2 linked regions of the Prochlorococcus marinus CUG1415 genome follow. Each later gene encodes a partner of the first gene's protein in a complex. Links are inferred from orthologs where the notes say so. Each region holds a gene or a part of one and is shown on either strand. Other genes may lie near its edges.

Region 1 (12,730 bases):
TACTGAACTATAAGCTTGAGTAACTGTTGGCTTATAGTAAAAAGTCATTGCAAAACCTGTTGCAAATTGAATTAGGAAGCATACTAAAGTTATGCCTCCTAAACAGTAAAAAATATTTACGTGAGGGGGTACGTACTTGGAAGTTACGTCGTCAGTTATGTCTTGGATTTCAAGCCTTTCTTGAAACCAGTCATAAACGGATGAAGAATTCGCCATCCAAAAAAAAATTAGCTTTGATATTAAAGAGCTTACTTAAAATTCTTATACTTGGTGTTAACACTTAACCCAATGAATTCATCTTTTAACAAACTTTTAACATTCAAAACATTGATTAATGCGTTAATGATCATTGTTTTTTCTACTAATATTTTATTAGTTGAAAGAGTCGATGCTCTCAGTGATACCAAGCAATTAGTACTTGACGCTTGGACCTTGGTTAATGAGGGTTTTTATGACCCAGAAAAGTTTGACGAAATACAATGGAAGAGAATTAGACAAAAAACACTACAGAAACAAATTGAAACAAGTGAAGAGGCTTATTCTGCAATTGAAGACATGTTAAGACCTCTAGAAGATCCTTATACAAGAATTTTACGACCGAAAGATTATGAACTCTTAAAATTAAGCAATTTTGGTAGTGAGATTAATGGTGTTGGACTCCAACTGGGTGAAGATGATGAAAATAAAAAAGTTAAAGTTATCTCTACTCTTGGAGGCTCACCGGCAGAAGAAGCTGGAATAGTAAGCGGTGACTTTATAGAGACAGTTGATGGGCTTTCATCAGAGGAATTGGGACTAGCAAATACTGCCTCTAAGTTGAGAGGTGAATCAGGAAGCAAAGTTTTAGTTAAAATATCTTCGAAATCAGGAGAAGTTAGAGAGGTGGATTTAGAAAGGAGATCAGTAGATCTTAGACCAGTTAGAACAAAAAGAATAAGAGATGACTCTCATACAATAGGATATTTAGGGATAACTCAATTTAGCGAAAGCGTACCCAAAAAAGTTGAGGAAGCTCTTCAAGAGTTAAAAGAGAAAGAGGTTGAAGGTTTAATATTAGATCTTAGAAATAATTCAGGTGGACTAGTAAGCTCAGGAATAGCAGTTGCAGACTCATTCTTGAGTGAGAGTCCAATAGTTGAGACAAAAAATAGAAATGGAATCAAAGATGCAATAATTTCAGAAAAAGAGACATCTTTTGAAGGGCCAATGGTAACTTTGGTAAATAAAGGGACTGCAAGTGCTAGTGAAATACTTGCTGGTTCTTTACAAGATAACGGTAGATCGATTCTCATGGGAGAACAAACTTATGGGAAAGGTTTAATTCAGTCCCTAAAAAGTTTGGCAGAAGATAGTGGAATAGCAATAACAGTTGCTAGTTATTTAACTCCCAAAGGTAATAATATTCAAGGTCAAGGTATTACACCTGACAAGTTACTGGATCTACCTGATGCCAGCGAATACGGAAGTTCTGACGATAAATGGGTGAGGAATGCAGAATTATTTCTAGAGTCACTTCTAGATAAAGAAGAAGTTCCTATTCAAACTAGTGAATTGAGCAATGAAGAAATAAAAATTTAAAATAGCAAAAGTTTGTTTTTTAGAAAATTTTAAACACTATGAGTATTAAAAGGATTTTTCATGATCCAATTCATAAAGAAATAGTATTTGATTCAGGGAAGCCAGAAGAATTAATGATTATGGAATTAATTGATACTATCGCTTTTCAAAGGTTGAGAAGAATAAAACAATTAGGGGCAGCATCATTGCTTTTTCATGGTGCAGAATCAAGTAGATTCACCCACTCAATTGGCGTTTTTTGTATCGCGAGAAAAATATATAAGAAATTAATTGAAGGTAAATCTTCATTTTGTGAAAATAAATTTGTTCTCTATGGAGCAGCTCTATTACATGATTTAGGTCATGGACCTTTGAGCCATACCAGTGAAGCAATATTCGATCATAATCACGAACGATGGTCTCAAAATTTAGTTAAAAATTATTCTCCAATAAATTTAATTCTCAAAAAGTATGACAACGAATTACCTAGACTAATTGGGGAATTATTTGAATCAAAACAACTATTTTCAAACCCTTTAAAAACATTGATTAGCAGTGAAATAGACTGCGATCGTCTCGATTATCTTTTACGTGATAGTTACAACACAGGTACCAAATATGGCTTAGTAGATTTAGAAAGAATTATTTCAGGCCTTACTTTTGCACCTGACGGCAATATTGCAATCAAACCAAAAGGAGTTATCGCAATTGAGCATTTTTTAGTACTAAGAAACTTGATGTATAGAACTATCTATAACCACAGAATAAACGAAATATCATCATGGATTCTGGAAAAAATAATATTTACAATAAAAAATAATTATGAAAAGAAAATTTGGTTAGATAAATCTCTTTATAAATGGATATTTTCTCCTGCAAAGGTTGATTTTGATGATTTCATAAGAAATGATGATATAACCTTTTACTACCATTTGATTAGATGGAAAGATGAATCTTTCGAGCCACTTTCTACGTTATGCAAAATGTTTATTGATAGAGATTTATTAAAAGCATCAGACATAAGTTTTTTAAGTAAAATAGATAGGTTAGAAATCCTTGCATTTGCAAGAAAATTATGCGAAGAAAATAATTATGATTCAGAAATTTTTTGTGGAATCAAGGAAAGATCTTTTAAAGGTTTTGAATCTAACAATGCACTAAAAATTTGGGATGGAGCCTATCAAAACTCATTAGAGAATAGTTCTGCATTAATAAAAACTTTAATGAAGTCTGAAGAAATCTCCTTTATTGTTTATCCAGGTGTGATCAAAAATGAAATTAAAAATCAAATTTCATTAATAAGAAATAATTCCTAAAAGATAAATAATTCAATGAAAATCGTTATAAATAATCTCAAAAGTCAATCTCTAGAAAATATATCATTTGAAAATTGGGACGATATCCATGAAACTTTTAAAAAAATTTCTTTGATGAAAGGACCTCTGGAAGCAAAATTTTTCGCAATCAATGAGTCAATAAGTGCTGATCAATTATCAAAATTAAAAATTAATTTTGACAAAATTAATAATTTTTCTTTATTCATCTATTCAAATAATAGAGATACAATAATAGCTGGAAACTCTTTAAAAATAGATTCAACTTTTGTTAGAGAAAAAGAGTTAAAAAAGTTACTTTTACTTAATTCAAAAAAGAAAGACGATATTCTTCACGAAGGGACAGTAAGATCAGGAGATAGAATATCTTCAAATGGGAACCTATGCATTATTGGAGACGTTAATCCTGGAGCAATAGTTTCCGCCAAGAAAAATATTTACGTTTGGGGAAAGCTCCTAGGGATCGCCTTCGCAGGAAAGGGTGGGGATAATAATGCCTCTATTTCATCACTTTATTTAAACCCTTTACAGTTAAGAATTGCTGATGTGATAGCTATTGGACCCAAGGAAAAGCCCAGAAATTCTTATCCTGAAATTGCTTTAATAGATAATAAAATAATAATTATCAAGCCATACCTAATAAAAACTTAAAATTAATCAATCATTTGAAATAAATTAATTCAAAGTTGATAAATTTAAGAATTACTTAATCTTTAAAATATTTAACTTTCTCAATAGTGGCCTTATTATTTGGAAAATCCTTAAATTCGTGTCGAAAAATACTCGCACTATATTAATTTGTTCAGGGAAAGGCGGTGTTGGTAAAACCACCTTAACTGCAAATCTAGGCATAGCACTTGCCAACAGCGGAGCAACCACTGCAGTATTAGATGCTGATTTCGGCTTAAGAAATTTAGATCTTCTTCTAGGATTAGAAAATCGTATTATCTATACTGCTCAAGATGTCCTAGACAAAAATTGTCGTCTTGAACAAGCACTGGTCAGACATAAAAAGGAGCCTAATCTTGCTCTTTTACCTGCTGGAGATCCTAGGATGTTGGATTGGATGAAGCCAGAAGATATGCAGAAAATCAGTGAGCTGCTTAGTGAAAAATTTGATTTTGTTTTAGTAGATTGTCCTGCTGGAGTAGAGGATGGTTTTAAGAATGCCCTTGCAGCTTGTAAAGAGGCTATTGTTGTTACCAACCCTGAATTATCTGCAGTACGAGATGCCGATAGAGTTATAGGAATTCTTAATACATCTGATATTGAGCCTATCCAGCTTGTAATCAATAGAGTGCGTCCCAATATGATGGCTAGTCAAGAAATGTTATCTATCGAAGATGTTCAAGGAATCCTTTCTTTACCGTTACTAGGTATTGTTTTAGAGGATGAACAAGTAATAATAAGTACCAATAGAGGAGAGCCACTAACACTTACAGATAGTATATCTCCTGCAAAAAAATGCTATTTGAATGTTTCACAGAGACTAACTGGAAAGGATGTGCCAATTATTGACCCCAAAAATGAAGGTAAAAGCCTTAAAGATAAATTCATCAGATTAATGCAAACACGGGTTTTTTAAAATGATGACTCTCAGAGACCTTATAAACAAATTACTAGGAAGAGAAACGGCTAGCGCAAATACAGCTAGAGAAAGATTACAACTTGTTCTGGCTCATGACAGAGTGGATATGAGTTCCTTAACAACTGATCTTTTGGATAAAATGAGGAAAGAAATCCTTGATGTTGTTGCTAAATATGTTGAGATTGATTTTGAGGAAGTAGCAGTAAGTTTAGAGACGGAAGACAGAATGACTGCATTAGTAGCCAATTTACCAATCAAAAGAACTCTTTCAGGGGAAATCAAGTTTAAAAAAAATGATAAAAGTGATAAAGATCTACAAAAGTAATAAATTATAAAAAGCTAAAAAAATACTAATAATTGCTCCTCCTTAATTGTAAGATGTAATAAGGCCGGCTTAGCTCAGCGGTAGAGCAGCGCTTTTGTAAAGCGAAGGTCATCAGTTCAAATCTGTTAGCCGGCATTTTGAGATATTCAATTCTGTTCAATATTTTTTGCCGAAAATAACAAAATAAAACCTACTAAAGCAATAATAGGAAATAATCTTATTTCAAGAACATACTCTAAAAAAGATGCAAGTGGTTCAAATATCCAATAAGTAAAAAATTGAATTAACAAAACAAAACACAATAATAAAAACATTAATGCAATTCCTGAATTAATACTTCTCCTTCTCTAATCAGTCTCCAGTCTTCACTATTATTCCAAGAAATTATAGTACTTGCTTTTCCGCTACCTTTTTCCCAAGGAACCGGTCCAAGAATATCTACGCTAGGAAAGTCTAAAGCAATTCCCTCAGCTTTAATTGATCCCTTGAAGCCCGAAATATTTGCACTCGAAGTTAATAATGGTCCTGCTTCTCTCATAAGGGATTGAGCCATATATGAATTTGGAATTCTTAAACCTAGAGTAAAATTTTTACTTGTTAAGGTTGATTTTTTATTCTCTGAAACAGGAATAATCAAAGTTAAAGCTCCTGGCCAATATTTGGCAGCTAAATTTTCAAAATCTTCTTTAGCAGATTCATCAACATAATCTATTAATTGTTCATTTTCTGCTCCCATAAGAATTAAGGGCTTGTTGCTATCTCTTTTTTTTATGTCATAAATTATCTTTGAAAACTCTGGCAAACATCCAATTGCAGGTAAAGTATCTGTCTGAAAAATGATAGGCAAACCACTTTTAAGTTTCTCAAGAGCCGATTCTTTATTAATTACATTCATTGAAATTATGAACTAATCATAATTTATTTATATCTTCCAATTGTAAATCTTCCAATACCCGAAAAATCTTGTAAGACTTCTACAGATGTAAATCTATTCTCAAGAAACAATTGTCTTACGATTGATCCTTGATCAAAATGATTCTCAAGTATTAACCATCCTTTTTCTTTTAAGAATGATGGCGCCTTGTATATTATTTCCCGAATATGTTCCAAACCATCTTTGCCTGCTAATAAAGCAATTTTAGGTTCAAAATTCTTTACTTCAACCGGCAATTTTTTATATATTTCTTCAGGAATGTATGGCGGGTTTGAAATCACAAGATCTAATTCACCTTTTAAAGACTCAAGAGGATTCCACCAATGTCCACAACAAAATCTCAAATTCTGCTGATTTGAAGAATTCATAAAATTTCTGGATGCAATATCTATTGCATTTTTATCAATATCAGTAGCAATTCCCTCCCATGAAGGATTTGCCATTGCTAAAGCAATACTAATAGCACCTGATCCAGTTCCCAACTCAGCAAAAACTAATTTTTTGGAATTGTTTTCAAAAATCTTAAGTACAATATCAATTATTAACTCCGTTTCTGGCCTTGGAATTAGTACGTTTTCAGAAACACTTAATTTCAGATCTCTCCAGAAAGTAAATCCAGATAGATGTTGAATAGGTACATTATTTGTAAGATGATTATCCCAAACAGATTCAATTAAATCTAAGTTTTTTTGAAAATAAAAATCTCCCTCAGAGTTCAATCTAAGTAAATTAATTTCATTATGAGATATTCCGGCTATTGATTCTAACAAGAGATAAAGAGATTCTTTATCTCCCCCTTTAAATAATTGTTTTTTTTCCCACAATAAAAATTCTTTTGCAGAAACATAAAACATTAATTAATTAATTTAGCGTTTTGGTCCCAGTTTACCTTTACCAGAATCTGAGAAGAAGCTTGATTTTTCACCATCTTGAGTGGAGATATATAAACCTATTAGAAAAATAGTTGGTACTCCCACGAAAAGAAGACTTGCTATGAACCCAAAATTTGTTGTTTCCATTTAGAGTGACGATTTCATAATTAAATAGACTATAAACATTTAAATAGAAATAAAGTGAAAAAATCAATAAATTGCCTCAACTGATTAACAGTCTTAAACAATTTAACGAGATAATTATTTATTATCACTCCTTTCTTTTAGTTCCTTTAAGTTAGAAGGAGGAGATTGAGGTTTTGTAAGTATTACTGCAGATGAATTAATTAGAGTTTGACATGCAAGTCTCCAATTTTTAGGTCTATTTTTAAGTTTCTCTTCTTCCACAGTAGTAAGTGGACTCAAAGAATTTTTGCTTCCTCCTTCTATAGAAACGAAACAAGTACTGCATTGTCCTGCTCCACCACAATTACCCAACATTCCTTTAGGCCCATAAAGTTGTAATTTCTCTCTAATTATGAAATCCCTTAAATTTTCTCCAGTTTTACACTGAATATCAACTCCTTCTCGGATGAATCTAATAGTTGCCATTTTTGTAGTTATTTTTCCTATTTTGGCGTTTTACTTTGAGAATTGTGACCAAAATATTAACAATTTTTAGCCCAAAATTCCTCGAAACTAAAGTAATAGGAATTGATTTGGCCAATTTTTGCAAGAAAATAAATTTATTTACAAAAATCCCTCAAAGACTAAAAAACCCTTACTATCGTGATGTTTAGCTGTTTATTCAGCATAGTTATCTAGAAATTAACCGATGGGATTGCCTTGGTATCGAGTGCACACAGTAGTTATTAACGACCCAGGTCGACTACTGGCTGTGCATCTCATGCATACTGCATTATTAGCCGGCTGGGCCGGTTCTATGGCTCTTTATGAATTAGCCATTTTTGATCCTTCAGATGCTGTTCTCAATCCAATGTGGAGACAGGGGATGTACGTCATGCCATTCATGGCAAGATTAGGAATCACAGGAAGTTGGAACGGATGGGATATAACCGGTGCTACTGGGGTTGATCCCGGATTCTGGAGTTTTGAAGGAGTTGCAGCAGCACACATAGTATTTAGTGGACTTTTGATGTTAGCTTCAATATGGCATTGGACATATTGGGATCTTGAACTATGGGAGGACTCAAGAACAGGAGAACCTGCACTTGATCTACCAAGAATTTTTGGTATTCACCTTCTCTTAGCTGGCCTTACATGCTTTGGATTTGGAGCTTTTCATTGTGCCAATGTAGGTATTTGGGTTTCAGACCCTTATGGTTTAACCGGTCATATTGAACCAGTGTCTCCATCCTGGACTGCAGATGGCTTTAATCCATTTAATCCTGGAGGGATCGTTGCGAACCATATTGCAGCCGGTCTATTGGGTATTATTGGGGGTATTTTTCATATCACAAACAGACCTGGAGAAAGACTTTATAAAGCGCTTAAGCTTGGAAGTTTGGAAGGAGTATTAGCTAGTGCTTTAGCTGCTGTTCTTTTCGTATCTTTTGTTGTTGCAGGAACAATGTGGTATGGATCAGCAACAACTCCAGTTGAGTTGTTTGGTCCAACAAGATATCAATGGGATTCTGGTTATTTCAAAACTGAGATAAATAGAAGAGTCCAAACAGCTATGGATAATGGTGCTACTAGAGAGGAAGCATACGCTTCAATTCCAGAAAAATTAGCATTTTATGACTACGTAGGTAATAGTCCTGCTAAAGGCGGATTATTTAGGGTCGGAGCTCTTGTTAATGGCGATGGCTTACCAACTGGTTGGCAAGGTCATATTACTTTCCAAGATAAAGAAGGTAATGATTTAGAAGTAAGAAGAATACCTAATTTCTTTGAGAACTTCCCAGTCATACTTGAAGATAAAGAAGGTAATGTAAGGGCCGATATTCCATTTAGAAGAGCTGAAGCCAAGTATTCGTTTGAGCAAACTGGCATTACTGCAACTATTTATGGTGGAGACTTAAATGGTCAAACATTTACTGATCCTGCGGTAGTTAAAAGATTAGCTAGAAAAGCACAGCTTGGCGAAGCATTTAAGTTTGACAGAGAAACTTATAAATCTGATGGTGTATTCCGAAGCTCTCCAAGAGCATGGTTTACCTATGCCCATTTATGTTTCGGATTGTTATTCTTATTCGGTCATTGGTGGCATGCTTCAAGAACCCTTTACAAGAACAACTTTGCTGGTATTGATTCTGAAATTGGCGACCAAGTTGAATTCGGTCTATTCAAGAAACTTGGTGACGAGACCACTAGAAGAATCCCAGGAAGGGTTTAAACTAAACTTTATTATTTATTCTCATGGAAGCTTTTGCTTACGTTCTTATTTTAACTCTTGCAGTTGTTACTTTATTTTTTGCTATCGCTTTTAGAGATCCCCCTAAATTTGATAAAAAATAAAATTTTAAAACCCTCTTTCTAAGAGGGTTTTTTTTTATCTACTTTTCATAAGTGTGATATTAATCTAGTATTAGGGTTACAGATTTTCTTATTTCGCTATATGCAGTGTCCAACCTGTCAAAATACGGATAGCAGAGTTTTGGAATCAAGAGCTGCTGATAGTGGGAAAAGTGTTAGAAGAAGAAGAGAGTGTCTAAATTGCAGCTACAGATTTACCACTTATGAAAGAGTTGAAACAATGCCAATTTCAGTTATTAAAAAAGATGGGGGTAGAGAATTATTTGATAAACAAAAATTATTTTCTGGTATATCAAGAGCTTGCGAAAAGACTAATTTCACTAGTGAAGCAATAATTAATTTTGTAGATGGAATTGAATCACAAATCATACAAAATTCTAATAAAGATATTAAATCTTCACAAATTGGAGAGTTGATACTTAAAAGCCTTAGGAAAGAAAACGAAGTTGCTTATATAAGATATGCCTCAGTTTACAGAAAATTTAATGGGGTAAAAGATTTTATCTCTACTCTGGAATCTCTAAAAGGAAGTTCAAAAAATAAATTAGCTTCAATTTTATAAAATTAAGCATCATTAAAGTGTAGAATACATAACACAAATGTTTTCTGCTATTGGTTTGCAGGCTAGTAGCATTCCTTTCTAACTACCTTAGGTAGTCTGCGTTGTAAAAAATGAACGAAACTTCTTCCCAAACTATTAAAGAAATTTCTGAAGATAAAGAAATTCAAAATTCGTCTGAATTAGATAATAATTCAGCATCCCATAATGCGGAAGATTTATCATTCGAAAAGAACGACATTCCTTCAGCAGATTCTTCTTCCAGCAGAACAAATGCGGATTTTGATAATGCAGGTTTCACACAAGAAGAATTTGCATCCCTTTTGGGTAAGTATGATTATAACTTTAAGCCTGGCGATCTAGTAAAAGGTACAGTTTTTGCTCTAGAACCCAAAGGAGCCATGATAGATATAGGTGCAAAAACAGCTGCTTTTATGCCTGTTCAGGAGGTTTCAATAAATAGAGTTGAAGGACTAAATGAGGTTTTACAACCTTCAGAAAGCAGAGAATTTTTCATAATGAGTGAAGAAAATGAAGATGGCCAATTAGCACTTTCTATTAGAAGGATTGAATATCAAAGAGCATGGGAAAGAGTTAGACAACTGCAAAAAGAAGATGCCACTATATATTCCGAAGTTTTCGCAACAAACAGAGGTGGTGCTCTTGTAAGGGTAGAAGGCTTAAGAGGTTTCATCCCCGGTTCTCATATAAGTGCTCGAAGAATTAAAGATGACTTAGAAGGTGAATACTTACCTTTAAAATTTCTTGAAGTTGATGAAGAAAGAAACAGATTAGTACTTAGTCATAGAAGAGCTTTAGTTGAGAAAAAAATGAATAGACTTGAGGTTGGTGAAGTTGTTGTAGGTTCTGTTAAAGGTATTAAACCTTATGGGGCTTTTATTGATATTGGAGGAGTTAGTGGTCTATTGCACATTTCTGAGATCAGTCATGAACATATCGAGACTCCTCATAATATATTAAATGTTAATGATGAAATGAAAGTTATGATAATTGATCTTGATTCAGAAAGAGGACGAATTTCATTATCTACTAAAGCACTTGAACCTGAACCAGGCGATATGCTAACTGACCCTCAAAAAGTTTTTAGTAAAGCTGAAGAAATGGCTGCGAAATACAAACAAATGTTATTTGAACAAACTGACGATAACGAAGAGATGCCCACAGCCTCATCTGAAACAGTATAAATTCACTCATCTATTTTGTGCATGAATATCTGAACTTAAGCCTAATTATTCTTGTACAAGTATTTTTTAATTTACAATAATTGATTTCTAACGATAGTCTAATTTAGGATAAAGACTAATTTCAAAATAATTTGTCAATGAGTGATTTCATTTTTACCTCAGAATCTGTAACTGAAGGTCATCCTGACAAAATATGTGATCAAATTAGTGACGCTGTTTTAGATGCTTTATTGACAGAAGATCCAGAAAGCAGAGTTGCATGCGAAACTGTTGTTAATACTGGTCTTTGTTTACTTACTGGAGAAATAACTTCAAAAGCAAAAGTCGATTACATAAAACTTGTGAGAAATGTAATTAAAGAAATTGGATATGAAGGCTATAGAGCAGGTGGTTTTGACGCAAATAGTTGTGCTGTTTTAGTAGCACTTGACGAGCAATCACCAGATATTTCACAAGGAGTAAACGACGCAGAAGATGTTAACGATGATTTGGAAGATAATACCGGAGCTGGTGATCAAGGCATAATGTTCGGCTATGCATGCGATGAGACGCCTGAATTAATGCCCTTACCGATTAGCTTGGCACATAGATTAGCTATTCAACTTGCCAAAGTGAGGCATGAAGAAGTCCTTAATTATCTACTCCCTGATGGTAAAACTCAAGTAAGCATTGATTACGAAAAAGGGTTACCAGTTTCTATTAATACGATTTTAATTTCAACTCAACATAATCCTGAGATTGATGGAATAACAAATGAAGAAGAAATTCGTCAAAGAATAAAAGAAGATTTATGGAAGCATGTTGTAATTCCTGCTACTGAAGATTTAGAAATTAAACCAAATATTAGCAAAACAAGATTTCTAGTAAACCCTACGGGAAAATTTGTCGTAGGAGGGCCTCAAGGAGATGCGGGACTCACTGGCAGAAAAATTATTGTAGATACTTATGGTGGATATGCAAGACACGGAGGAGGGGCATTTTCTGGTAAAGATCCCACAAAAGTAGATAGATCAGCCGCTTATGCAGCACGTTATGTAGCTAAAAGCATAGTTAAAGCAAAATTGGCAAAAAAAGCAGAAGTACAATTAAGTTATGCAATTGGAGTAGCAAAACCAATTTCCATTCTCGTGGAAACTTTTGATACAGGTATTATTTCACAAGCTAGTTTGACTGAGCTAATTAAAGAGCACTTTGATTTAAGGCCCGCAGCAATAATAAAAGAATTTAACTTAAGAAATCTACCCAAAAAAATGGGAGGTAAATTTTTTAGAAAGACTGCATCCTATGGACATTTTGGAAGAAGAGATCTTCAGCTCCCTTGGGAAAACGTAGAAGAAAAAGCAGCCCAATTAGCAGCGGCTGCCAAAATCTTTTTATAAAATATTTTTTCTATGCCTGATAATTTTTATGGAGGGTTAGATTTTGGAACCAGTGGTGCAAGAATATCAATAATTAATCTTCATAAGAAATTAGTATATTCAAATTCAGTACCTTATTCATACAGCTTTAAAAATCAAAATTCTTGGATCAATTCTTGTGAAAATCTCTTAGTTAGTTTACCTATTGAGGTAAAAATCAACCTTAATAAATTGGCTATCTCCGGCACCTCAGGAACTTTAACAGCATCCAATTTGCAAGGAGAGCCGATAGGAGAAGCAATACCTTATGACCAAGCATGTAATGAAAATAAGATCCTTCTTGAATCTTTAACTTCTGGAGAAGGTCATCTACGTACTCCATACAGTAGTCTTGCCAAAGCATTAAAACTAATAGATAAATATGGGACAAATATACTTTTAAGACATCAATCTGATTGGATCACTGGTTGGTTTTTAAAAGATTGGACTTATGGAGAAG
Region 2 (12,865 bases), on another replicon or contig:
AAAATTGTATCGAAGACATTCTGGTAGACCCGGAGGAATGAAAATTGAGAAATTTGAGTCACTAAAAGAGAGAATTCCTGAAAGAATCATCGAACAAGCTGTGAAGGGTATGCTGCCACATAACTCTTTAGGAAGACAACAATTTAAAAAACTAAAAGTTTATAAAGGTTCTGATCACCCTCATGCTGCTCAGAATCCTGTATTATTGAATAGTTAATTTATCAAAATGAATAGTCAAATAAAAAACAAAGCTGTTTATTGGGGAACTGGAAGAAGAAAAACTTCAGTAGCTAGAGTTCGCTTGATTCCTGGCAATGGACAAATTAAAATTAACGGTCGCTCTGGAGATGATTATTTAAACTTCAATCCTTTGCACTTAAATTCAATAAAAGCGCCCTTGCAAACGTTAGGACTTGAAAATTCTTATGATATATTAGTTAATGTTTTCGGTGGTGGTTTGACAGGTCAAGCAGATGCTATCAAGCAGGGAGCTGCAAGAGCACTTTGTGAATTATCTCCCGACAATAGGAAACCGCTTAAAACTGAAGGTCATCTCAGTAGAGATCCTAGAGCTAAGGAAAGAAGAAAATATGGTCTTAAAAAAGCAAGAAAAGCTCCACAATTCTCTAAACGTTAAAGGAATCTTAATTATGCCAAAATCAGAAATTCATCCAAAATGGTATCCAGACGCAAAAGTTATTTGTAATGGAGAAGTTGTAATGACCACGGGCTCAACTCAGCCTGAACTACATGTCGATGTATGGAGTGGTAATCATCCTTTCTTCACTGGAACACAAAAAATCCTTGATACTGAAGGAAGAGTTGATAGGTTTATGAAAAAATACGGAATGGGTTCAGCTAATTCAGCTACATCAAAAGAACAAAAAAAAGATAAAGATTCTCAAAAATAGAACTTTTAAAAATTAAGCATAATTTCAATTGGAATACTCAACATTAATTGCAAGGTTGAAAACTGCTTCAGAAAGTTTCGAAAATTTGGAATTACAACTTGCAGATCCTGACATAGCTAATGATCCAAAAAAATTAGAATCCATAGCAAGAGAAAGGTCAAAATTGGAACCTTTGGTAATTGATTTTAAAAAGTTGCTTGAAACTGATAAGGAAATTGAAGATTCGAAAAATCTACTGAAAGAGAATAGAAACGATAAAGAGATGGAATCTTTGATAAATGAAGAATTAACTAACCTAGAGGAGTTTAAGAATGAATTAATTCATAAAACCACAATCGCTTTATTACCGAAAGATCCTAGAGATGAGAGAAGTGTAATGTTAGAAATCAGAGCAGGTGCTGGGGGTAACGAAGCTTGTATATGGGCGGGTGATTTGGCAAGAATGTATGAAAGATATGGACAAAAAATTGGATGGTTTGTAAAACCTGTTAGCGCTTCTGAGTCAGATATGGGTGGATTCAAAGAGTTAGTTATCTCAGTTAAGGGAGATGCGGTATATAGTCAACTTAAATTCGAGGCTGGTGTACATAGAGTTCAAAGAGTTCCAGCTACTGAATCCCAAGGTAGAGTTCACACCTCTACTGCTACAGTTGCTGTAATGCCTGAGGCTGATCCTGTTGAGGTAAAGATTGATCCAACTGATTTAGAGGTAGGTACGGCAAGATCAGGAGGTGCAGGGGGACAAAATGTTAATAAGGTAGAGACTGCTATTGATTTGCTTCACAAGCCCACAGGGATAAGAGTTTTTTGTACTCAAGAAAGATCCCAATTGCAAAATCGTGAACGAGCAATGGAAATTTTAAGAGCCAAATTATATGAAATTCAATTAAAAGAAGCGAATGCCAAAGAGAGATCACAAAGGCTTTCACAGGTCGGAACAGGTGATAGGAGTGAAAAAATTAGAACTTATAATTTTAAAGATAACAGAACAACTGATCATAGATTGGGTTCCAATTTTTCACTAGAACCAATTCTGGCTGGTCAACTGGATGAAGTAATTGATGCATGTATAGCCCAAGAACAAAAGAGAATGATGGAAGATTTTAATAACGAAGTCAATTAAGATTTTATTTTTATTAGATTGCAAGACCTATTACGTATTTACTCCATTCTTTATGTCTGCCAGAGTCAATTTGTCTTGTGGCCTCAAAATTAAGATTACTTAGTGGTCGGTAAGGCTTTCGTTTTAAAGCCATATTTGCTTCTTCTGGGGTACGGTTACCTTTTTGTACATTACATCTCAGACATGCTGTAGTAACATTTTCCCAGTTATCAGTCCCTCCTCTGCTTCTCGGTAAAACATGATCTATTGATAAATCACTTCCTCTATAGTTACAGTATTGGCAAGAATTATTATCTCTTAGAAGAATATTTTTTCTTGTTAAAGAAACCTCCCTAAAAGGTACTTTTACGTAGTAACGGAGTCTTATAACTGTAGGTAGTTTTCTGCCACAATGTATTGAAAAAGATTTATCTTCCTCTAAGCTTTCTGCTTTACCTTTGATCATCAAAATAACCGCTCTTCTCCAAGAAGTGATGTTTAAAGGCTCATAAGATGCATTTAAAACTAGAGTCTGGCCCATGCCAAAATACAATTTACATGTCATGCTAACTGTATATTTCAATTAGCGCATATAATTGTGCAAAGTTAATGCAAATTCGGCAAACAAATCAGCCACTTAATTTTGATAAATATCCACCTTTTGAAAAAGATGTAGATCCAAAACAAAGAGCATGGATTGAAATTAGAGGTAAAGCACTAGAAACAAATGTAAGACAGTTAAGATCAAAATTAAGTAAAAGTTGTCAATTTATGGCAGTTGTTAAAGCAGATGGATATGGACATGATGCAAAATTAGTATCTCATTATGCTATCAAGGGTGGAGCCTCTCAATTAGGAGTGGCAACTTTAAAAGAAGGGATTAAGCTTCGTTCTTTTGGCGTTAAAAAACCAATTCTTATACTTGGAAATCTATATTCGAAAAGAGACTTAATAATTTCATTTAAAAATGATCTTATGCCAACTATCAGTAGTATAAGAGAATGTTTAATTTGCAATAATATTGGGAAGCACTTTGGGTTGAAATTTTCTTTACATCTTAAAGTTGATACTGGAATGTCAAGATTAGGATTTGACGAAAAAAAATTTGTTGAGCAATTTGAGAAAATAAAATCTTTTGAAAATATTTCTATAGAAGGTATATATAGTCATCTATCATCTGCAGATGATATTAACTCATTAGATCCTCAAAGTAGTGCGCAATTACAAAGGCAGAAGTTTCAGGAATTATTAAAGCAAATTAACGTTGATAGAAATCGGAATATCAAGATTCATTTAGCTAATTCTGCAGGTATGCTTCTTAATAAAGATTTTCATTTTCATATGGTACGTGTAGGACTTTCTATGTATGGATATAGTCCTCTAGCAAAAATAGATAAAAATTTATATCTTCAACCAGCTTTATTTTTGAAGGTCAAAGTAGCTTTTATAAGAATTATTGATCAAGGTGTAAGTGTAAGTTACGGTGGAAAATTTGTAAGTACTAGAAAAACTAAGTTGGCTGTACTAAGTATTGGTTATGCAGATGGAGTCCCTAGAAATCTTTCAGGAAAGATAAAAGTTATTCATAATAAAAAACTTTACCCTCAAGTTGGATCTATAACTATGGATCAAATGATGGTGGACATAACAGGTTCAAATGAAATTAAAATTGGCAGTACGATGATATTACTAGGATCTGATGGAGAAAAAACAATTTCTCCTCTTGATTGGGCAAGGGAGTCTAATACTATTACTTGGGAAATTATTTGTTCTTTTAAAAATAGATTACCAAGAGTTCAAGTTGATTAGACATTTCGATTAAATAAAAAATTTTGAATGTTTGCAAAAAAATTGATAATGTATAAGAACTGGAGAGGTGGCTGAGTGGTTGAAAGCGGCTCCCTGCTAAGGAGTTACAGGAGGTAACTTTTGTCGAGGGTTCGAATCCCTCCCTCTCCGTTTTATTAGTTCTGAATTTTTTCAATTAGTTATTAATTAAGATTTGAAAAGGGATTAAACAAATATAAAGACTAATCTGATCTATGTTGGAAAAGTTATTTTGTAATTTTGTTGTGGAGAATGTTGGGGAGAAAACCCATTTCAGCTACTAAACAGGTTTTTTTTGCGTGCTATAAAATGCTATTTAAACTGAATCCTAATAAATCTCTCTCCGTAATCAATTGAGAAATCTTTTAATTTTTAAATTTTTAAAATAGTTTAAGATTAATATCTTTTAGTTCATTTATAGAATTTAAAATCAAGTCAGCTCCTGCATTCCTTAAGTTTGTTTCGTATGAATTACGTTCTTTTAATCGAGATTTTAAATGTAAATGAGGGGGAGCTATCCCAATACTTATGAATTTCTGAGATGGTATTTTTCCCCTAGCGTTAATAACTGTATTTATATCTGCAATAGTATCACCTACATATGCAATGGGAATATTTGATTGGCCAAGTTTATCTCCAAGAAGCTTTTTTGATAAGTCAATAAAACCTTTAGGATCAGGCTTGGAAGGGGCATCTTCCATAGCTATTAACGGAGGTGATTCTAATCCAATTCTTTTTTCTAAAACAAATTTTGCAGAAGCGGACTCTGCACCACTTACAAAACCCCAAATAATGCCATTGCTTTGTAATAAATCAAAAAACTTTTTATCAACTAATAAATCTTCATTGGTTATGAATCCAGACCAATACTTACTATCTTTATTAGGATCTCCCCCGAAATACAACTCTTCAAAACATTTAACTATTTCTTCTCTTAAAGGTATTTCAAGGCTTAAGTTCTCTTTTCTTATATACCTTTTTATAAGCTCTAAACTTAAATCCCAATCATTATTCCAGATTCCTTCATTTTTTGCACTATCAATATCTATATAACCTGGCTCCCATCCAGAAAATTTGTAAACTGTTTTTTTTAGGGAAAGTCTGTAACTTTTCTCTACGCTGCGGATTACACCATCTATATCAAATAAAATTAAACCAAGATTTTTCAATGAATTTTTTCACTCTTTTTATAAAAGATTAGTATTCTTATTAAAAAAAAGCAAAGAAAAATATTCTTCATTAAGAATGAAGTATCTTATGTTAATTTTGCAAATATCCTCTGGGGGTAAGAAATATATCATCTATTAACGTAGTTTGAGAATTTCCAATAATGACTATTGATAACATATCGATTTCTTTTAAAGGAATGGTGTTTAAAGTAAAAAACTTTTTGCTTTGATTTGTTCGCCCTACCTGTCTAGCTATTAAAACGGGAGTATCCCGTTGCCTAGATTTTAAACATAGATCAATTGCACTTTTTAGCTGCCAATTTCTTTCAATTGATTGAGGATTAAATAAAGCTATTACAAAGTCACCTAGAAGAGCTCCTTCAATTCTTTTTTCTATTACACACCAAGGAGTTAACTTATCACTTAAGCTTATTGAACAAAAGTCATTCATTAGTGGTGCGCCACTAAGTGCTGCAGCTAATTGAACACTACTTATACCAGGATGTACTTCAAAGTAAGGTCTATATTCTTTTTTGATTCTTTGAAGTAATTCTAAAAGTAGACCAGCCATGCCATAAAATCCAGATTCCCCTGACGAAATTAAAGCCACTTTTATTCCTTGCTCAGCTAGTTTAATCGCTTTGATGCATCTTTCTTTTTCCTCAGTAAGTTTACTTTCAATAAAAACCTGGTCACTTCTTTTTAAGGGTTTAATTAAATCTAAATACATTTTGTATCCAATCCAAACAGCACATCTTGAAAGTGCTTTTCTTGTATTATTGGTTAGGAAAGAGATATCGCCAGGCCCACTTCCAATAATATGAATTTCACCATTGGCTGGATAATATTGATTTTTTGCTTCTGCTATAGCGATAGTTACTGCTCCAGATTTACTTGAGGGAAAATCTTTATCTTTAAAAATACTTTTTTCTTTTAATAATTTAGATTCTTCTCCTGCTGCGAGTAAGCAAGAAGCTTCTGCTACAGAAGATGTACCAATTTCCTTTTGCACTAAACTTGATGGATTTGGAACTATTATTTTTGAAAGATCTTCTTTAGTAAAAAACTTGATAGGCAAGTTATTTTCTTCAGCAATTTCTATAATTCCTTTCTCATCTTTTTTAATATCAATAGTTGCAAATCCAGCAATTGAATGCTGTGCTAAATTACTTGACTGCAAAAAATTCTTTAAAGAATTTGCTATTAATTCTTTGCTGGTATTTCTCTCACAACCAATTCCAATCCATAATACGGGCGGATGCCAAGTGTTTTCATGATTTTGGAATATACTCACATGAAAGGTTGAATCTGGTTTTTCAGTTTCCTTTTCAAAAATTTGATTAATAATCTCTCCTGCTTCTGAAGTTTTCCATAAACTATTACCAGATAATTGTTTGCAAAAGATTTCTTCGTTCTTGGCTTGTTTTATTACTAGTTTTGACCAGTTTTGTATTTTTCCAGATCTTTTCCATCCCCATTGATTACCAAATGAATCAAGATTTAAGAAGCTTTGATCATTTGAATTATTAGTTTCTATTATTTGTCCCCCAAATAAATTACAAATCTGAAATGCTATATTTCGAGTATTTGAATGATGTAAACCAATTAATGGAACTATCTTAGAACATTTTCTATCTATTACGATTACGCCAGGATCTTGATCTTTAGAGGTTAAAAAAGAATTGATTATACGTATTGATGCACCAATTGAGCCTATAAAAATTATTAAATCTAGTTCCTGCCATTTTTCAAGTAAGATTTCTCTAGGCTTTTGTTCTTTGATATGTTCATTGCCTATTACATCATTTTTTGAAGAGCTTGCTAAATATATTTCTTTAACGAATTCGGTTTTTTGAAGTCTTTTTAAAATTTCTATTGAATTACTAGATAGACCTATTGCGATTCCTTCCAAATTAGAAACTATTATTTGTTATGTTGAAAATATACTCTACAATCTATTTCAAAAATTTCGCGTCAAATATAAAATAAACATAAAGAAATTTTTATAAGGTTTGGGTAAAAATACTCACAACTCTTGCATAGAAAAGAATTTAACAAAATATTCATATAGTAACAATCATTAGAACATTTGTTACGTTAATGCATAACGAAAGATCTTTGGCTTATTATTTTTGAAACGAATATCTAAAGTTCCGAATGATTTCGTTTTCTTGAACATTATTATTAAAAATAAGTTCAAGATTTGATCAATCGGCTTTAATGTCAATTATTTTCGAGGTGCTAGATGACCATCAGCCCACCAGAAAGTGGAGAAAAAAACAAGAAAGTTTTGGAAGACCCTGTCAAGGCCGATCCAAGACCTATTGATTTTGCCAAATTAGATAAGCCAGGTTTCTGGTCTTCTAAATTATCTAAGGGTCCAAAAACTACAACTTGGATCTGGAATTTGCATGCAGATGCACATGATTTTGATGTGCATACAGGCGATGCTGAAGAAGCATCAAGAAAAATCTTTTCAGCTCACTTTGGACATCTTGCAATCATTTTTATATGGATGAGTGCTGCTTTTTTCCATGGAGCAAGATTTTCAAATTACACAGGTTGGTTAGCTGATCCAACTCATGTTAAACCAGGCGCTCAGCAAGTTTGGGCTGTTGTTGGCCAAGAGATGCTAAACGGTAATCTTGGTGCTGACTACAACGGTATTCAAATAAGCTCTGGAATTTTTCATATGTGGAGAGCTTGGGGTATTACTAACGAAAGTGAGTTAATGGCTCTTGCTATTGGTGCAGTAATAATGGCTGCTCTTATGCTTCATGGAGGCATATACCATTATCATAAGGCGGCTCCAAAATTGGAATGGTTCCAAAATATTGAGTCAATGCTTAATCACCATATTGCAGGTTTGGTTGGGCTTGGATCACTAGCTTGGGCTGGACATTGTATTCATATTGGAGCGCCAACTGCTGCACTTCTTGATGCAATTGACGCTGGATCACCTTTAGTTATCAATGGTCAAAAGATCGCTACCATTGCTGATATGCCAATGCCTCATCAGCTTTGCGATCCTCAAATCATTGGTCAGATTTTCCCTGGTCTAGCTAGTGGAGTTGGTAATTTCTTTAGTCTTAATTGGTTCGCTTTCTCAGATTTCTTAACTTTTAAGGGTGGTTTGAATCCTGTTACTGGAAGTTTATGGATGACTGATATTGCACATCATCATTTAGCTTTTGGTGTAATTGCGATAATTGGAGGTCATTTATATAGAACTAACTATGGAATTGGTTCAAGTATGAAAGAGATATTAGAAGCTCATCAAGGAGATCCAATATTATTCCCAGCACCAAAAGGTCATCAAGGTCTTTTCGAGTTCATGGCTGAAAGTAGACACGCACAGTTATCTGTAAACCTTGCATGTCTAGGCTCTCTTAGCATTCTTATTTCTCATCATATGTATGCGATGCCTCCATATCCTTACATAGCGACTGATTATATGACTGTTCTTGGTTTATTCACACATCATATGTGGATAGGAGCTTTATTTATAATTGGAGCAGGTGCTCATGCTGGAATAGCGATGGTTAGAGACTATGACCCAGCAAAACATATTGATAACGTTTTAGATAGGATTTTAAAAGCGCGAGATGCCTTAATAAGTCATCTTAACTGGGTATGTATGTGGCTAGGTTTTCATAGTTTTGGACTTTATATTCATAACGATAGTATGAGAGCTTTAGGTAGACCTCAGGACATGTTTAGTGATAATGCAATTCAACTTCAACCAATATTTGCTCAATGGATTCAAAGTATTCAAGCTTCTGCTGTAGGTACTTCAATTTTAGCTGGTACTCCGGAAGGATTACCTCACAAAGCTTTAAGTGAAGTTTTTAACGGTAGTTTAGTGGAAGTAGGTGGAAAGGTTGCAATAGCACCAATTCAACTTGGAACTGCTGATTTGATGATCCATCATATTCATGCTTTCCAAATACATGTAGTTGTATTAATTCTTCTAAAAGGAGTACTTTACTCTAGAAGTTCAAGACTAATTCCAGATAAAGCTTCTCTTGGATTTAGATTCCCTTGTGATGGTCCAGGAAGAGGTGGTACTTGTCAGGTTTCATCTTGGGATCATGTATTCTTAGCTCTTTTCTGGATGTATAACTGCATATCAATAGTTATATTCCACTTTTCTTGGAAAATGCAAAGTGATGTGTGGGGACTGACAGGAGGAAACTTCTCTCAAAGTGCTATCACGATTAATGGTTGGCTAAGAGATTTCCTATGGGCTCAATCATCTCAAGTACTAACAAGTTACGGTGAAGCTATTAGTATGTATGGATTAATGTTCTTAGGAGCTCACTTCATATGGGCGTTTAGTTTGATGTTCCTATTCAGTGGAAGAGGCTATTGGCAAGAATTATTTGAATCAATAGTATGGGCTCATAACAAGCTTAAAGTTGCCCCAACAATACAACCAAGAGCACTTTCAATTACTCAAGGTAGAGCCGTTGGTGTAGCTCACTTCCTTCTGGGAGGTATAGCAACTACTTGGGCTTTCTTCCATGCTCGCCTTTTCGGGCTGGGCTAATTACCTGAACTTCACCTTTTTAATTCAATGGCAACAAAATTTCCATCATTTAACCAGGGTCTAGCTCAGGACCCGACAACCCGCCGAATATGGTACGGAATAGCGACCGCTCATGACTTTGAAAGTCATGATGGAATGACAGAAGAAAAACTTTATCAGAAGTTATTTTCAACTCATTTTGGACATCTTGCAATTATTGCACTTTGGGTAGCTGGTAACCTATTCCATGTAGCTTGGCAGGGTAATTTTGAGCAATTTGTACTTGACCCAACTCATGTTCGTCCAATTGCCCATGCAATTTGGGACCCTCATTTTGGAACAGGGATCACAGAAGCAATGACTCAAGCTGGAGCTAGTGGTCCAGTTAACATAGCTTACTCAGGCTTATACCATTGGTGGTACACAATCGGTATGAGAACTAACGAGCAACTTTTCCAAGCTTCAATATTTATGAGCATTTTAGCTTGTTGGGTTTTATTTGCTGGTTGGTTACACTTACAGCCTAAATTCAGACCTACACTTGCTTGGTTTAAAAATGCTGAAGCACAGTTAAACCATCATTTATCTGTTTTATTTGGTTTTAGTAGTATTGCTTGGACAGGACATTTGGTTCATGTCGCAATTCCTGAGTCTAGAGGTCAGCATGTTGGATGGGACAATTGGTTAACAGTTCTTCCTCATCCTGCAGGATTGGCTCCTTTCTTTACTTTAAATTGGGGTGCTTATGCGCAAAATCCAGATTCATTAGATGCTGTATTTGGTACTACTCAAGGTGCAGGAACAGCTATATTTACTTTCTTAGGAGGTCTTCATCCTCAAAGTGAGGCGTTATGGTTAACTGATATTGCACATCATCATATTGCTATAGGGTGTGTATTAATTATTGGTGGTCATATGTATAGGAATACATTTGGTATAGGTCATACTTTAAAAGAAATAACTGAAGCCCATAATACGAGACACCCAAATGATCCTCATAAAGGTGCCTTTGGTATTAGTCATGATGGTATTTATGAGACAGTTAATAACTCTCTACACTTTCAATTAGGTTTAGCTTTAGCATCTCTTGGTGTAGCCACTTCTTTAGTTGCTCAACATATGGGAGCTCTTCCTTCATATGCTTTTATTGCTAGAGATTACACGACACAGTCAGCTCTATATACTCACCATCAATACATAGCTATGTTCTTGATGGTTGGAGCTTTTGCTCATGGAGCAATTTTCTTTGTACGTGATTATGATCCAGAATTAAACAAAGATAATGTTTTAGCTAGGGTTTTAGGAACTAAAGAAGCACTAATCAGTCACTTAAGTTGGGTAACAATGTTACTTGGATTTCATACTCTTGGAATCTATGTTCATAATGATGTAGTTGTAGCTTTTGGAAATCCAGAAAAACAAATTCTAATTGAACCTGTATTTGCTCAGTTTGTTCAGGCTGCCCAAGGCAAAATGATGTATGGCTTCGATGCTTTATTATCTGATCCTGCTAGTTCTGCAACTATTGCAGCAAATTCTATGCCAGGAAATCACTATTGGATGGATCTAATCAATAGGCAAGACGCTCTAAGTTCTTTCTTACCTATTGGACCAGCAGATTTCTTAGTACATCATGCTATCGCACTTGGACTTCATACCACAGCATTAATACTTATTAAAGGAGCATTAGATGCTAGAGGTACAAAATTAATCCCTGATAAAAAGGATTTAGGTTATGCTTTCCCTTGCGATGGTCCAGGTCGTGGAGGTACTTGTGATAGTTCTTCATGGGATGCTATGTATCTAGCAATGTTCTGGGCATTAAATCTGATGGCATGGGTAACTTTCTACTGGCATTGGAAGCACCTAACAATTTGGCAAGGTAATATGGCTCAATTTAATGAATCAGGTACCTACTTAATGGGTTGGTTTAGAGATTATCTATGGCTCAATTCTTCACAGTTAATTAATGGATATAATCCATTTGGTGTTAACTCCTTATCTCCTTGGGCATGGATGTTCCTATTTGGACATCTAGTTTGGGCGACTGGATTTATGTTCCTAATTTCATGGCGTGGTTATTGGCAAGAATTAATAGAAACATTAGTTTGGGCACATCAACGCACACCAATAGCTAACCTTGTAGGCTGGAGAGATAAGCCAGTTGCACTTTCCATTGTTCAAGCTAGATTAGTTGGCTTAGCACATTTCACTATTGGAAACATACTTACATTTGGTGCATTTGTAATTGCATCAACTTCAGGTAAGTTCGGTTAAAGTTCCTTTAAATAATACAAATCACCACATTTGTGGTGATTTTTTTTTGTTTAAATTTATTGTTCTAAATTAAGTTAAAATTATAGAATTATTATCAAATAAATATGTCAGATATAAACCAATTAATTTCTATTATCATTCCTGTCTTCAATGAAAGTGAGAGTATTGGTTTTTTATTGGATGAAGTTATAAATGTAATGGCAGCTCATAAATTCAATTTCGAATTGATCGTTGTAAATGATGGTTCTAAAGACAATACTCATCAAGTATTAAAACAACTAACTCTAACAATTAAAGAATTGTCCGTGATTTCTCTTCGCAAAAATTATGGGCAAACAGCAGCAATGTCAGCTGGCTTTGATAATTCTAATGGCGACATTGTAATTACTTTGGATGGTGATTTACAGAATGACCCAAATGATATTCCTAAATTGATTTCAGAAATTTATAGTGGCTATGATTTGATATGTGGATGGAGGTTTGATAGAAAAGATAAATTAATTAAAAGAAAAATTCCCTCTAGAATAGCCAATAAGTTAATAGCTAATGTAACTGGTTTAAAGTTGCATGATTATGGTTGCTCATTGAAAGCCTACAGAAGAGAAATAATAGATGATATAAAGCTTTATGGAGAGCTGCATAGGTTTTTGCCAGTTTTAGCAAATATTGAAGGGGCCAAAATTAAAGAGCTGAAAGTTAATCATCGAAGCCGAAAATATGGATTTAGTAAATATGGTATTGATAGAACTTTCAGAGTATTAATGGACTTGTTTACTGTTTGGTTTATGACTAAATTCTTGACACGACCTATGTACGGATTTGGCTTCGTAGGAATCATAAGTATATTGATAAGTTTTGTAATGTCATCTTATTTACTAATTATAAAAATTTTAGGAGAGGATATAGGTAATCGTCCGATGCTAATTTTTGCACTCATATTAGGAGTAGCAGGCGTTCAATTATTTAGTTTTGGATTATTAAGCGAACTTTTAATTAGGACATATCATGAAAGTCAAAGCCGACCGATTTACAGAATTAGGTCAATAAGTGG

The links.
Region 2: the proteins of prmC (region 1) and prfA are in contact, whole or in part, in a crystal structure (PDB 2B3T), measured with the Escherichia coli proteins. The link is inferred for Prochlorococcus marinus CUG1415 from one-to-one orthologs.

What each region holds. Positions count from the first base shown.
Region 1 is NZ_JAAORL010000001.1:307,800-320,529, reverse strand. Bases 4,658-7,508 are described here. They hold prmC (peptide chain release factor N(5)-glutamine methyltransferase), read right to left. Parts: upstream 6,593-7,508; coding sequence 5,723-6,592; downstream 4,658-5,722. Other genes in these bases: psbB (photosystem II chlorophyll-binding protein CP47), read left to right, coding at 7,446-7,508; HA143_RS01715 (2Fe-2S iron-sulfur cluster-binding protein), read right to left, coding at 6,872-7,222; psbM (photosystem II reaction center protein PsbM), read right to left, coding at 6,605-6,757; HA143_RS01730 (L-threonylcarbamoyladenylate synthase), read right to left, coding at 5,118-5,699; minE (cell division topological specificity factor MinE), read left to right, coding at 4,658-4,804. Outside these bases: petB (cytochrome b6), read right to left, coding at 1-216; carboxyl-terminal processing protease CtpZ, read left to right, coding at 289-1,578; HA143_RS01755 (HD domain-containing protein), read left to right, coding at 1,617-2,873; HA143_RS01750 (septum site-determining protein MinC), read left to right, coding at 2,889-3,542; septum site-determining protein MinD, read left to right, coding at 3,661-4,476; more of minE, read left to right, coding at 4,478-4,657; more of psbB, read left to right, coding at 7,509-8,969; HA143_RS01705 (photosystem II reaction center protein T), read left to right, coding at 8,993-9,091; transcriptional regulator NrdR, read left to right, coding at 9,192-9,671; HA143_RS01695 (30S ribosomal protein S1), read left to right, coding at 9,782-10,873; metK (methionine adenosyltransferase), read left to right, coding at 11,011-12,252; HA143_RS01685 (FGGY-family carbohydrate kinase), read left to right, coding at 12,265-12,730. UniProt on the Escherichia coli protein: Methylates the class 1 translation termination release factors RF1/PrfA and RF2/PrfB on the glutamine residue of the universally conserved GGQ motif, i.e. on 'Gln-235' in RF1 and on 'Gln-252' in RF2.
Region 2 is NZ_JAAORL010000002.1:470,864-483,728, reverse strand. What follows is about bases 1-2,986. They hold prfA (peptide chain release factor 1), read left to right. Parts: upstream 1-939; coding sequence 940-2,034; downstream 2,035-2,986. Other genes in these bases: alr (alanine racemase), read left to right, coding at 2,623-2,986; HA143_RS08720 (HNH endonuclease), read right to left, coding at 2,048-2,554; rpmE (50S ribosomal protein L31), read left to right, coding at 651-911; rpsI (30S ribosomal protein S9), read left to right, coding at 227-637; rplM (50S ribosomal protein L13), read left to right, coding at 1-217. In the rest of the region: more of alr, read left to right, coding at 2,987-3,822; HA143_RS08705 (TIGR01548 family HAD-type hydrolase), read right to left, coding at 4,221-5,009; cobJ (precorrin-3B C(17)-methyltransferase), read right to left, coding at 5,101-6,921; photosystem I core protein PsaA, read left to right, coding at 7,255-9,558; photosystem I core protein PsaB, read left to right, coding at 9,586-11,814; HA143_RS08685 (glycosyltransferase family 2 protein), read left to right, coding at 11,919-12,865. UniProt on the Escherichia coli protein: Peptide chain release factor 1 directs the termination of translation in response to the peptide chain termination codons UAG and UAA.